3 regions of the Actinoplanes sichuanensis genome follow, and region 1 is predicted to be linked to each of the others. Evidence: riboswitches for the same ligand, from Rfam matches in the RefSeq annotation. Region 1 holds a riboswitch; each other region holds the start of a gene.
The links. Region 1 has a riboswitch for S-adenosylmethionine ahead of thrC (threonine synthase). Riboswitches for the same ligand answer to the same signal wherever they lie in the genome.
Positions count from the first base shown of each region.

Region 2: linked by a shared signal. The riboswitch ahead of Q0Z83_RS04870 (GNAT family N-acetyltransferase) and the one ahead of thrC (threonine synthase) in region 1 are both predicted to bind S-adenosylmethionine.
Region 3: linked by a shared signal. The riboswitch ahead of Q0Z83_RS30780 (aminotransferase class V-fold PLP-dependent enzyme) and the one ahead of thrC (threonine synthase) in region 1 are both predicted to bind S-adenosylmethionine.

Region 1 is NZ_AP028461.1:9,999,545-10,002,794, reverse strand. Features, by position in the region: gene Q0Z83_RS45900 (hypothetical protein) at 1-421, shown strand, start outside; gene thrC (threonine synthase) at 658-1,941, opposite strand; SAM riboswitch class I at 1,951-2,089, opposite strand; gene Q0Z83_RS45890 (GNAT family N-acetyltransferase) at 2,207-3,115, opposite strand; gene Q0Z83_RS45885 (ABC transporter permease) at 3,166-3,250, opposite strand, start outside.
Region 2 is NZ_AP028461.1:1,122,609-1,125,858, forward strand. Features, by position in the region: gene dacB (D-alanyl-D-alanine carboxypeptidase/D-alanyl-D-alanine endopeptidase) at 1-1,035, shown strand, start outside; gene Q0Z83_RS04865 (hypothetical protein) at 1,109-1,906, opposite strand; SAM riboswitch class IV at 1,864-1,980, shown strand; gene Q0Z83_RS04870 (GNAT family N-acetyltransferase) at 2,049-2,591, shown strand; gene Q0Z83_RS04875 (epoxide hydrolase family protein) at 2,601-3,250, shown strand, end outside.
Region 3 is NZ_AP028461.1:6,655,070-6,658,319, forward strand. Features, by position in the region: gene Q0Z83_RS30775 (putative bifunctional diguanylate cyclase/phosphodiesterase) at 1-551, opposite strand, end outside; gene Q0Z83_RS30780 (aminotransferase class V-fold PLP-dependent enzyme) at 614-1,843, opposite strand; SAM riboswitch class IV at 1,860-1,975, opposite strand; gene Q0Z83_RS30785 (DUF1684 domain-containing protein) at 2,050-2,835, shown strand; gene Q0Z83_RS30790 (M20 family metallopeptidase) at 2,845-3,250, shown strand, end outside.

The DNA of each region.
Region 1 (3,250 bases):
CCTGGTCGGGCTGTTGGTGGCTCTCGGCACCGGCACGAAGGTCCGGCGAGGACGGCACGGGGTGCTGATCGCCGAGAACTTCCGGTTCCGGATGCCGGCCGGCTCCTGCTTCACGGTCGGCTCGGTGATCATCACGAACCGCCCCGCCGAGTGGCTGCTCGCCGAAGAGCGGATCCGGCTGTTCACCCACGAGTCCCGGCACGCGAGTCAGTACGCGTTCTTCGGCCCGCTGTTCTGGCCCGCCTACTGGCTCGCGTGTGGCTGGTCGATCGCGCTGACCAAGTCCTACGGGGTGCGCAACTGGTTCGAGAAGAACGCGGGCCTGGCCGACGGGCACTACCCGCTCGAACTGCCGCTTCGCCCGTGGGCGCAGAAGATGTTTGGTCGGGAGGACGGACGCACAGCACCTCCGGGCACGTAGCCGTTTGGGTCAGCGCTGGATCGTTGGGACCCTCTGGAGATTGTCGCCAAGCTCTGGTGAGGGGCCTCGTACGGCGTCGCGTCCTCCCGCAGAGAGCATCCTGCCCATCCGGAGATCGGAGTGCAAGTCCTCGGAGGAGGTAATTCTGACAACCGGCTGATCGTCGGTGACGGTCAGTGAGATTTGGTCACGAATTGGTGACCTTCGCCCGACCGCTCGGACGACCCGTAACGGGGTCAGCCGAGCAGGCCGGCCTCCCGGGCGCCGCGCAACGACGGCTTGATCGTGTGGGTCGGTCCAACCTGGCCGGCCACCGCGTCGAGTGTCTTCAGACCCTCACCGGTGTTGTAAACGACGGTCTCCTTGGTGGGGTCGAGCTTGCCACTGGCCACCAGCTTCTTGAGCACCGCGACGGTGGTGCCGCCGGCGGTCTCGGCGAAGATGCCGGTCGTCTCGGCCAGGAGCCGGATGCCGGCCCGGATCTCCTCGTCGTTCGCGTAGTCCATCCAGCCGCCGGTGCGCTTGACGGCCTCGATCGCGTACGGCCCGGCGGCCGGGTCACCGATGTTCAGCGACTTCGCGATGCCGGTCGGCTTCACCGGGGTGATCACGTCGGTGTCGGCGTGCAGGGCGACGGCGATCGGGTTACAGCCCTCGGACTGGGCGCCGAACACGGTCCAGCCGCCCTCCGGAGCCTCGGCGAGTCCGATCTCGACCAGCTCGGAGAACGCCTTGTCCACCTTGGTGAGCAGCTCACCGGAGGCCATCGGGATGACCACCTGGGCCGGGATGCGCCAGCCGAGCTGCTCGGCCACCTCGTAGCCGAGCGTCTTCGAGCCCTCGGCGTAGAACGGACGGACGTTCACGTTCACGAACGCGGTGTCCTCGAACTCGTCGGTCTCCACGAGCTCGCTGCACAGCCGGTTCACGTCGTCGTAGGAACCCTCGATGGCGACCAGCTCGCCGCCGTACACCGCGGTCGTGATGATCTTGCCCGGCTCCAGATCGGAGGGGATGAAGACGATGCTCGGCACACCGGCCCGGGCGGCGTGGGCGGCGACCGAGTTGGCCAGGTTGCCGGTCGAGGCGCAGGAGAACCGCTTGAAGCCCAGCTCCTTGGCCGCGGTCAGGGCCACCGAGACGACCCGGTCCTTGAACGAGTGGGTCGGGTTCTGCGAGTCGTCCTTGACGTAGAGCGGGGCCTCGATGCCGACCGCCGCGGCCAGCTGCGGGGCGGCCACCAGCGGGGTCAGGCCGGGGTCGAGGGTCACCCGGGTCGCCGGGTCCTGGCCGGCCGGCAGGAGGGCCGCGTAACGCCAGATGTTCTGCGGGCCCGCCTCGATCTGGGCCCGGGTCACCCGCGCGAGGGCCGCCTCGTCGTACGCGACCTCGAGCGGGCCGAAACACTCGTAACAAGCGTGCTGCGCGGCGAGCGGGTACTCGGCGCCGCAGGCGCGACAGATCAGACCGCGAGCGGGCGACGTGGAGGTGGTCGAGGGTGCGTCAACGACAGACGTCATCAGAGTTTCCTCTCATCTTTCCCCGCGGCGACCTGCCGAAACGGGGACGGAATTAGCACCTGCCACACGCGGCTCGTCATCGAGAATCGCTGCGCGGTGGTTGCCGGGGCTTCGTCGGGCCGTATCCCTCTGCCCCTCTGGATGAGGTATTCAGTTGTTTCCCACACCTTACGACGAGATGCCGTGAACACCACACGGTCTTCCCGATGTGTGAGCCACCTCCTTCCCCTGTCCGGCCGGCCCTGGGCCGGCCGGGGGTTGATCTTCAGAGCTCGGCCAGGCAGGAGACCTGACGGGCCACCGGGCGGTAGCCGAGCCGCTCGTTCACCGCGAGCATCGGGGCGTTCTCCTCGTCGTTGCTGGTGTAGGCGGCCCGCACACCGGAGGCCGCGGCCCGGCGCAGCGCCGCCGTCTTCACCAGCCGGGCCAGGCCCCGGCCGCGATACGCCGGGACGGTGGCGGTCATGTCCGACCAGATCCGGTCGCCGTCGCGCAGCACCAGCGAGAACGACACGATCTCCCGGTCCGCGACAGCGGCGATGCTGGCGTCCCGGTCCAGGCCCGGCTCATCCCAGATCTCGTAACGCCACAACGGGTACGGCGTCGGCTGCGGCGCCGTCTCACCGGGCTCATCGGTCGCGGCCGCCACATCCGCCGCGTACAGCGCCTCCTCCGTCACCTCGCGCAGCCGCACCACCTGGATCCCGGGCGGCGCCGGCACGAACGGCCGGTCCCCGAACCCGGTCAGGTCCAGGGCCGAGAAGCGCATCTCCCGGGACGGCGTGAAGCCGTGCGCGCCGGCGAACCCGACCGACTCCGGAGCGGCCCAACTGCTCGCCCGGCGCACCCCGACCGAACGCAGGTGGCCGACCGCCTCGGCGAGCAGGGCCGCGCCGATGCCTCGGCGCCGGTGCTGTGGGTGCACGTGCAGCGCGACCCGCCCGAAACCGGAGTCCGCCGAGCGGGTGTCCCGGAACGCCGAGGTGAGGCCGACGATCCCGGCGTCGCTCTCGGCCACCCGGAAGATCCGGTCCCCGCCGGGTGGTGGCTCGGCGAACATGCGGCGGGTGGCCGCTTCACCACGAACCAGATAGGGGTGGACCGCGGAGCGGAGAGCGACCGCCTCCGCGGCGTCGTCGGGGCGGGCCGGGCGGATCGAGAAGTCAGCCGTCACGGCCGCCATGCCACCCCGCGGCCGCCCCGGCCGTCAACCCGATTTACCCGTCAGGAGGTGACGTCCTTGCGGGTGAAGCGGTAGAACGCGATCCCCCAGAACAGTGTGGCGTAGACGACCGCGGAGATCGCGCCC
Region 2 (3,250 bases), 3.3 Mb from region 1:
GCCGTGGCCCGGGCCGGTGCGAAGCGGTATGCGCGGTTGATCGTCGACGACACCTGGTTCGACCGGGTGCCGCTGGGGCTCGACTGGTCCTGGCAAGACGAGAGTTACGGGTTCACCGCGCCGGTTTCGGCGCTGTCGTTCGCGGCGAACGAGCGGTTCGACAACGCGGCCGTGGAGATCCGATATCGGGGTGTGGCGGGGCGGCGGCCCACGGTGCGGGTCTGGCCGCCGACCGGAAGTGTTCGGGTGATCAACCGGGCCGTCACCCGGAGTGGGGACAGTGTCGGGGCGGTTCGGGCACACGGCCGGGCGGTCGTCACGCTGAGTGGCTCGGTGGCGGCCGGTCGTTCCGGGTCCGCGCTGGTCTCGGTGCCAGATCCGGCGGCCACCGCGGCAGGCCTGTTCCGGGCGGCGTTACGGCGACATGGGGTGACCGTGAGCGGGCCGACCTCGCGGGGTGTGACGCCCGGTGGCACCCGAGCCGTGGCCGCGCAGGTTTCCCGGCCGCTCGCCGAGATCCTGCCGCCGTTCCTGAAGCTGTCCAACAACGGAATCGCTGAGCTACTGGTCAAGGCGATGTCACGGGCCGCCGATCCGGCGCGGCCGGGCAGTTGGCCGACCGGTCTGGCCGCGGCGACAGGTGCCCTCGGACGTCTCGGCGTCGATACCAGGCTGCTCACCATGGGTGACGGGTCCGGTCTCAGCCGCCGTAACTGGGTTACCGCCCGGCAGGTGACGACCGTGTTGGAGAAGGCACAGCGGCGCACGTGGTTCCCCACTTTCCGGGCGGCGCTGCCCGTCGCGGGCTCAGCAGACCCGATGGTCGGTGGCACGCTGCGTAACCGGATGCGGGGTACTGCGGCTGCCGGAAACGTCCGCGCCAAGACCGGCACGCTGTCCGGGGTGAACGCGCTGTCCGGTTACGTGACCGGCGCCGGTGGGCGGCGGTTGGCGTTCACTTTCATCGTGAACGCCTCCGTCGACACCGCCGCCCCTCTTCTGGACGAGGCGGCGGTCGCCCTCGCCACCGTTTAGCTGCCTTCGCCTCCCGGCCGACGTTGTTTTCCGGCCCGAGGTGGGCCTCGCTTTCGTCGCCAGCGATCCGGTATTACCGCTGGCAGCGCCGGGGCCGCTTTGGCGGTTCCCATCTTGCTTCGCCCGGGCCGCGCAGTGCGTCTCCCTGCGGCGCGACGGCGCGGTGTCGCGGCGGGCTGCCGCGCAGCGCGGCGCGGTTGGCGCGATGGTGCGGCGGCGCGGGTGGTGCGGCGGTGCGGGTGGTGCGGCGGTGCGGGTGGTGTGGTGGTGCGGGTGGTGTGGTGGTGCGGGTGGTGCGGGTGGTGTGGTGGTGCGGGTGGTGTGGTGGTGCGGGTGGTGTGGTGGCGCGGGTGGTGTGGTGGTGCGGCGGGCAGCGGTGCAGCACGCCGCGGGTGGCGCGATGGCGCGGCGGTGCGGACGGCGCGGCGGTGCGGACGGCACGGCGGTGCGGCGGTGCGGCGGTGCGGCGGTGCGGCGGTGCGGACGGCACGGCGGCGCGGCGGGGCGGCAAGGCGGCGGGCACCGGTGCGGTGGGCGGTCGTGCGGCGCGGCGGGTGGAAGCGTGGTGGGCGGTGCGGTGGTGGACCGCGACGTGGCGCAGTGCGGTGGTGCGGTGGCGGTGACGGTGGACCGCGACGTGGCGCGCGGTCCGGCGGGCGGTGGTGCGGTGGTGCGGTGGTGGCGCGGGTCCGGCGGGCGGTGGCGTGGCGGTGCGGTGGGTGGGAGCGCGGCGGGCCGCGGTGCGGGTGGGGGCGCGGGGTTCGGCGGGCGGTGTGGTGGAGGAAACCGGGGCGAGATTCGTGGGGGCGCGGTGGTATGTTTCGCGCGGGTCATGAGTGCCAGCGATCAGCCCCGGCTTGCTGGCCGGCAACCCTCCGCTTCGTGGGCGGGGTGCCCCGGGTGATGACCGGGTTCAGTGCGACCTGCGCTGGACAAGCCGCGAGCCCAAGGGGACTCTCATGACTGCTTTAGAGCATCCTGTTCTGCATGGCCGTTTTGTCCGGCTTGAACCGTTGGGGGAGTGGCACGCCGCCGATCTGGCCGCGGCCGCCGGGGAGTCGCGTGAGTCCTATGGCTGGACTTGGGTGCCTACCGCGGCGACCGTCGACGGGTACATCGCTGAGCAGGTCGCTCGGGTCGGGCTGGCGCCGTATGCGCAGATCAGCCGGCAGGCCGGGCGGGCCGTCGGTGTCACCGCCTACTGGGATCCGCGCGGTGAGCCGCTCTCCGCGATCGATGTCGGATTCACCTGGCTGGCCGCTTCGGCGCAGCGCTCCGGAATCAACCTGGAAGCCAAGTATCTGCTGTTCAAGCACGCTTTCGAGGGGTGGGGCGCGCGCCGGGTCGGGCTGAGTACGGACGCCCGCAACGCCCGGTCGCGGGCCGCCATCGCCGGGGTCGGTGCCCGGTTCGAAGGGGTGCTGCGGAACTGGTCCCGATCCTGGGCTCCGGGCGAGGCCGGTCGGCTGCGGGATTCGGCCCTGTTCTCGGTGGTGGCCGAGGAGTGGCCGGAATGTCGCGCCTACCTGGAACACCGGCTGTCCGAAACGCGGTAAACCTACAGGGTGATCGAGTCCTTCCGTGTGGACGTGCCCCAGGACGATCTCGACGGCCTGGTCGAACGGCTGGCCCGCACCCGATGGCCGGCCGGGACCGGGTGGGCCGAGTTGACCGGACTCGTCGAGCACTGGCAGGCCCACTTCGACTGGCGGCGGCAGGAGGCTCGCCTCAACTCGTTTCCGCAGTTCATCGCCACTGTCAACGGGTGCCGGGTGCACTTTCTGCACGTGCGTTCACAGAAGCCGGGAGCGTTGCCGCTGATCGTGGGGCGCGGCGGGCCGGGCACCGTCTTCGGGATTCTCGACGATCTCAGGGTGCTGGCGACCGACTTCCACCTGGTCGTTCCGACATTGCCGGGGTTCCCGTTCGGTGGGGTGCGGGCCGGCGCGGAACAGACGGCCGAAGCCTGGGCGGAACTCATGGCTCGGCTGGGCTATGTCCGATACGGCGTGCACGGGGGCGGTTTCGGAACACCTGTCGCGGCCATGCTCGCCGAGCTTCATCCGGAGCGCGCTTTCCGCGTACAACTGGATGGTCTGGAAGAGGCGGCGAAGCCGGACGATGGGCTCGGGGCCGCGGCGGTGGCGTTTAACGACTCGCCGGCCGGGCTGCTCGAATGGTGTCTGCGTGATCGGGGCGGTCGCGACGATGAGGC
Region 3 (3,250 bases), 3.3 Mb from region 1:
GCACGCTGCTCCTCGATCTCGTTGAACCGCCACGCGACCAGCTGGAACGACGCGGCGCAGAGCACCGCGGCGCCGTGCAGCAGCGCCCAGACCAGCGGGTGCTGCTGCGCCGAGTCGTGGCCGAAGGTGTGGTCCGCCTCGGCCACACCGAACCCGGCGTGGTGCAGGGTCGTGCCGACCAGGAAGCCACCGAACGGCGCCCAGTCCCGATAGAGGGCGAGCGCCGGGATCAGGATGAAGAACGTGAAATGCGCCTCGGTGAGACCGTCGCAGACGATCACGAAGCCGCCGCAGGCGGCCACGTAACCGAGCGCCACGGCGACCGAACGGATCCGCCGGTTCCTCAGCGCGGTCGCGATCACCAGGCTGGTCAGCACCAGTCCGTCGGTGATCAGCAGCTCCGGCGCCCCGGCGCCGCGGAGCACACCGAACACGGTGAAGAACACCATGCACAGGGCAAGCAGCACCGTCAGCAGCCGGTGCCGACCCGCCCAGTCCTCGTCGTTGAGCCTCCCCCGGCCGGAAGCCGGTCGCGGAGCCTCGCCATCCACGTCGCCACGAACGCAGCATCGGCCGGATGGGGTACGGGTCACAGGACCGGGCCGGTTGTAGGTCAGGTGCGATCCGTGCCGAGTACCGCGGCCAGCGCACCGACCGCCCGGTCCACGTCGTTCTCGGTGCTGCCCAGCCCGAAACTGATCCGCAGCAGGCCGGTCACGCCGTCGCCGCACGCGCCGGTCCGGTCGCTGTCGGTCAGCCGGCGAACCAGTGGGTGGGCGCAGAACTGGCCGGCCCGGACGCCGATGCCGTGTTCCCGGCCCAGCCGCTGGGCGACCTCGGCCGGGTCGTGACCCGGCAGCGCCAGCGACACGATGCCCACCCGCGGGTGGTCCGGGCCGAACAGGCTGACCTCGATCGCCCCCGGCACCCCGGCCAGGCCGGAGCGCAGCCGGGCCAGCAGCCGCTGCTCGTGCTCGTGCCGGGCGACCCGGCCGGCCTGGGTGAGCGCCTCACAGACCGCGGCCAGGGCCACCGCACCGAGCAGATTGGGGGTGCCGCCCTCGTGCCGGGCCGGGCCGGTGGCCCAGGTCAGCTCGCCGGGACGGTCACCCACCGCGGCGCTCGCGCCCCCACCGGCGAGGTACGGCTCGGCCGCGTCCAGCCAGTCCGAGCGGCCGACGAGCACCCCGGCACCGAACGGGGCGTACAGCTTGTGACCGGAGAAGGCCAGATAGTCGGCGCCCAGGTCGTCGAGGTCGACCGGGACGTGCGGGGCGAGCTGGGCGGCGTCGACGACCACCCGGGCGCCGTACGAGTGCGCCACGTCGGCCAGCTCACGCACCGGCCACACCTCGCCGGTGACGTTGCTCGCCCCGGTGACGGTGAACACCACCGGCCCCACCCGCCCGTCGAGGGCCTGCTTGAGGGCGGCGATCGCGTCGTCGGGCGAGGCCGGGGCGGGCAGACGCAGCGGGTTCGGCCAGGGCAGCAGGTTGGCGTGGTGCTCGCCCTCGAACTGCACGGTGGTGGTCCCGGCCGGCAGGGCCCGGGCCAGCAGGTTGAGGGCGTCGGTGGTGTTCCGGGTGAAGATCACCGAGTCGCCGGGGCGGGCGCCCACGAACTCGGCCACCACGTCCCGGGCCAGCTCGTAGGCGAGGGTGGACGCCTGCGAGCGCACCCCGGTGCCCCGGTGCACGCTGCCGTACCGGGGAAGGAGGTCCTGAACGGCCTCGGCGGCCGCCCGCACGCAGGGCGCCGACGCCGCGTAGTCGAGATGCACGAAGTCGTCGTCCGGACCGATGACGTCGAGCGGGGAGCTGAATGCGAGAGAGGAAGATGGCATGACCGCGCCTCCACGGGTTCGCCGTTTGCCGCTGTCGGTCGACAGACGGCCCGGTCCTCACCCGGGGCACCCCGTCGCGAACGGAAGGGTTGCCGGCCAGCAAGCCGGGGCTACGCGCTGGCACTCATGACCTGCCGCCGAAGTTAGCAGATGTCACGTCCGTCGTCCATTTCCCACGCTCGAAGTAGGGAATACAGTCATGCCTCATGACGACCTCGTTCCAGCAGCAGTGGGACCAATGGCACACCGAGCACGAGAAGCGGCGCGCCGATCCGCACGGCTTCCTCGCGATCACCGGCCTGCACTGGCTCACCGAGACGCCGCAGAGCTTCGACGACGCCCCCGGCGCGTGGAGTACCGGACCGTCCGGCGTCACCGTGGCCCTGGGTGAGGGTGAATCGCTGACCACCGCGACCGGCACGATCACCGGCACGCACACGTTCGAGCCGATCGCGGAGCGCGCCGACGTGATCGTGGAGCACGGCGACGTGCACATCGAGATCGCCCGGCGCGGCGGCTACGACGTGGTGCGGCCACGGAGCCCGCGGAGCCCGCTGCTCACCGCCTACACCGGTACGCCCGCCTATCCGGCCGACGAGAAGTGGGTGGTGACCGGGCGGTTCGTCAGGTTCGACGAGCCGAAGCCGACCACCGTGGGTTCGGTGGCCGAGGGCATCGAGCACGTCTACGAGGCGCCGGGGCGCATCGAGTTCGAGGCCGGCGGCGAGCAGCTGTCGCTGATCGCGTTCAACGGCAACACGCCCGGGTCGCTGTCCGTGCTGTTCACCGACGCGACGTCGGGGCTGACCACCTACGCGGCGAACCGGAGCCTGGCCGTCGCCGCGCCCGCCGCGGACGGCACCGTGACACTGGACTTCAACCGGGCCACGAACCTGCCGTGCGCGTACGTCGACTTCGCGACCTGCCCGCTGCCGCCGGCCGGCAACAAGCTGCCGGTCGCGGTCGAGGCGGGCGAGAGGATTCCGGCGTAGGGTCCGTCCATGGAGGACCTCGCGGCGCTCATCGCGATCCGCTCGACCGCGGATCGCCCGGACGAGCTGCGGCATGCGCTCGACCTGCTGCTCACGGTGGCCGGTCCGGATTTCCGGGTACGGCGATTCGAGTCCCATGGCAGGCCGAGCGCGCTGCTGACCACCCCCGGTCGGCCCGGCCCGCCGCGGGTGATCCTCAACGCGCACCTGGACGTGGTGCCCGGCGAGCCGCACCAGTTCGTCCCGCGCCTGGACGGCGACCGGCTCTACGGCCGCGGCGCCCACGACATGAAGGCTGCCGCTCTGGTGATGACCCAGGTCTTCCGGGACCTGGCCGCCACTCTGCCCTACCCGATCGGGTTGCAGCTGGTCACCGACGAGGAGGTGGGCGGCTTCGACGGGACCGGTCACCAGG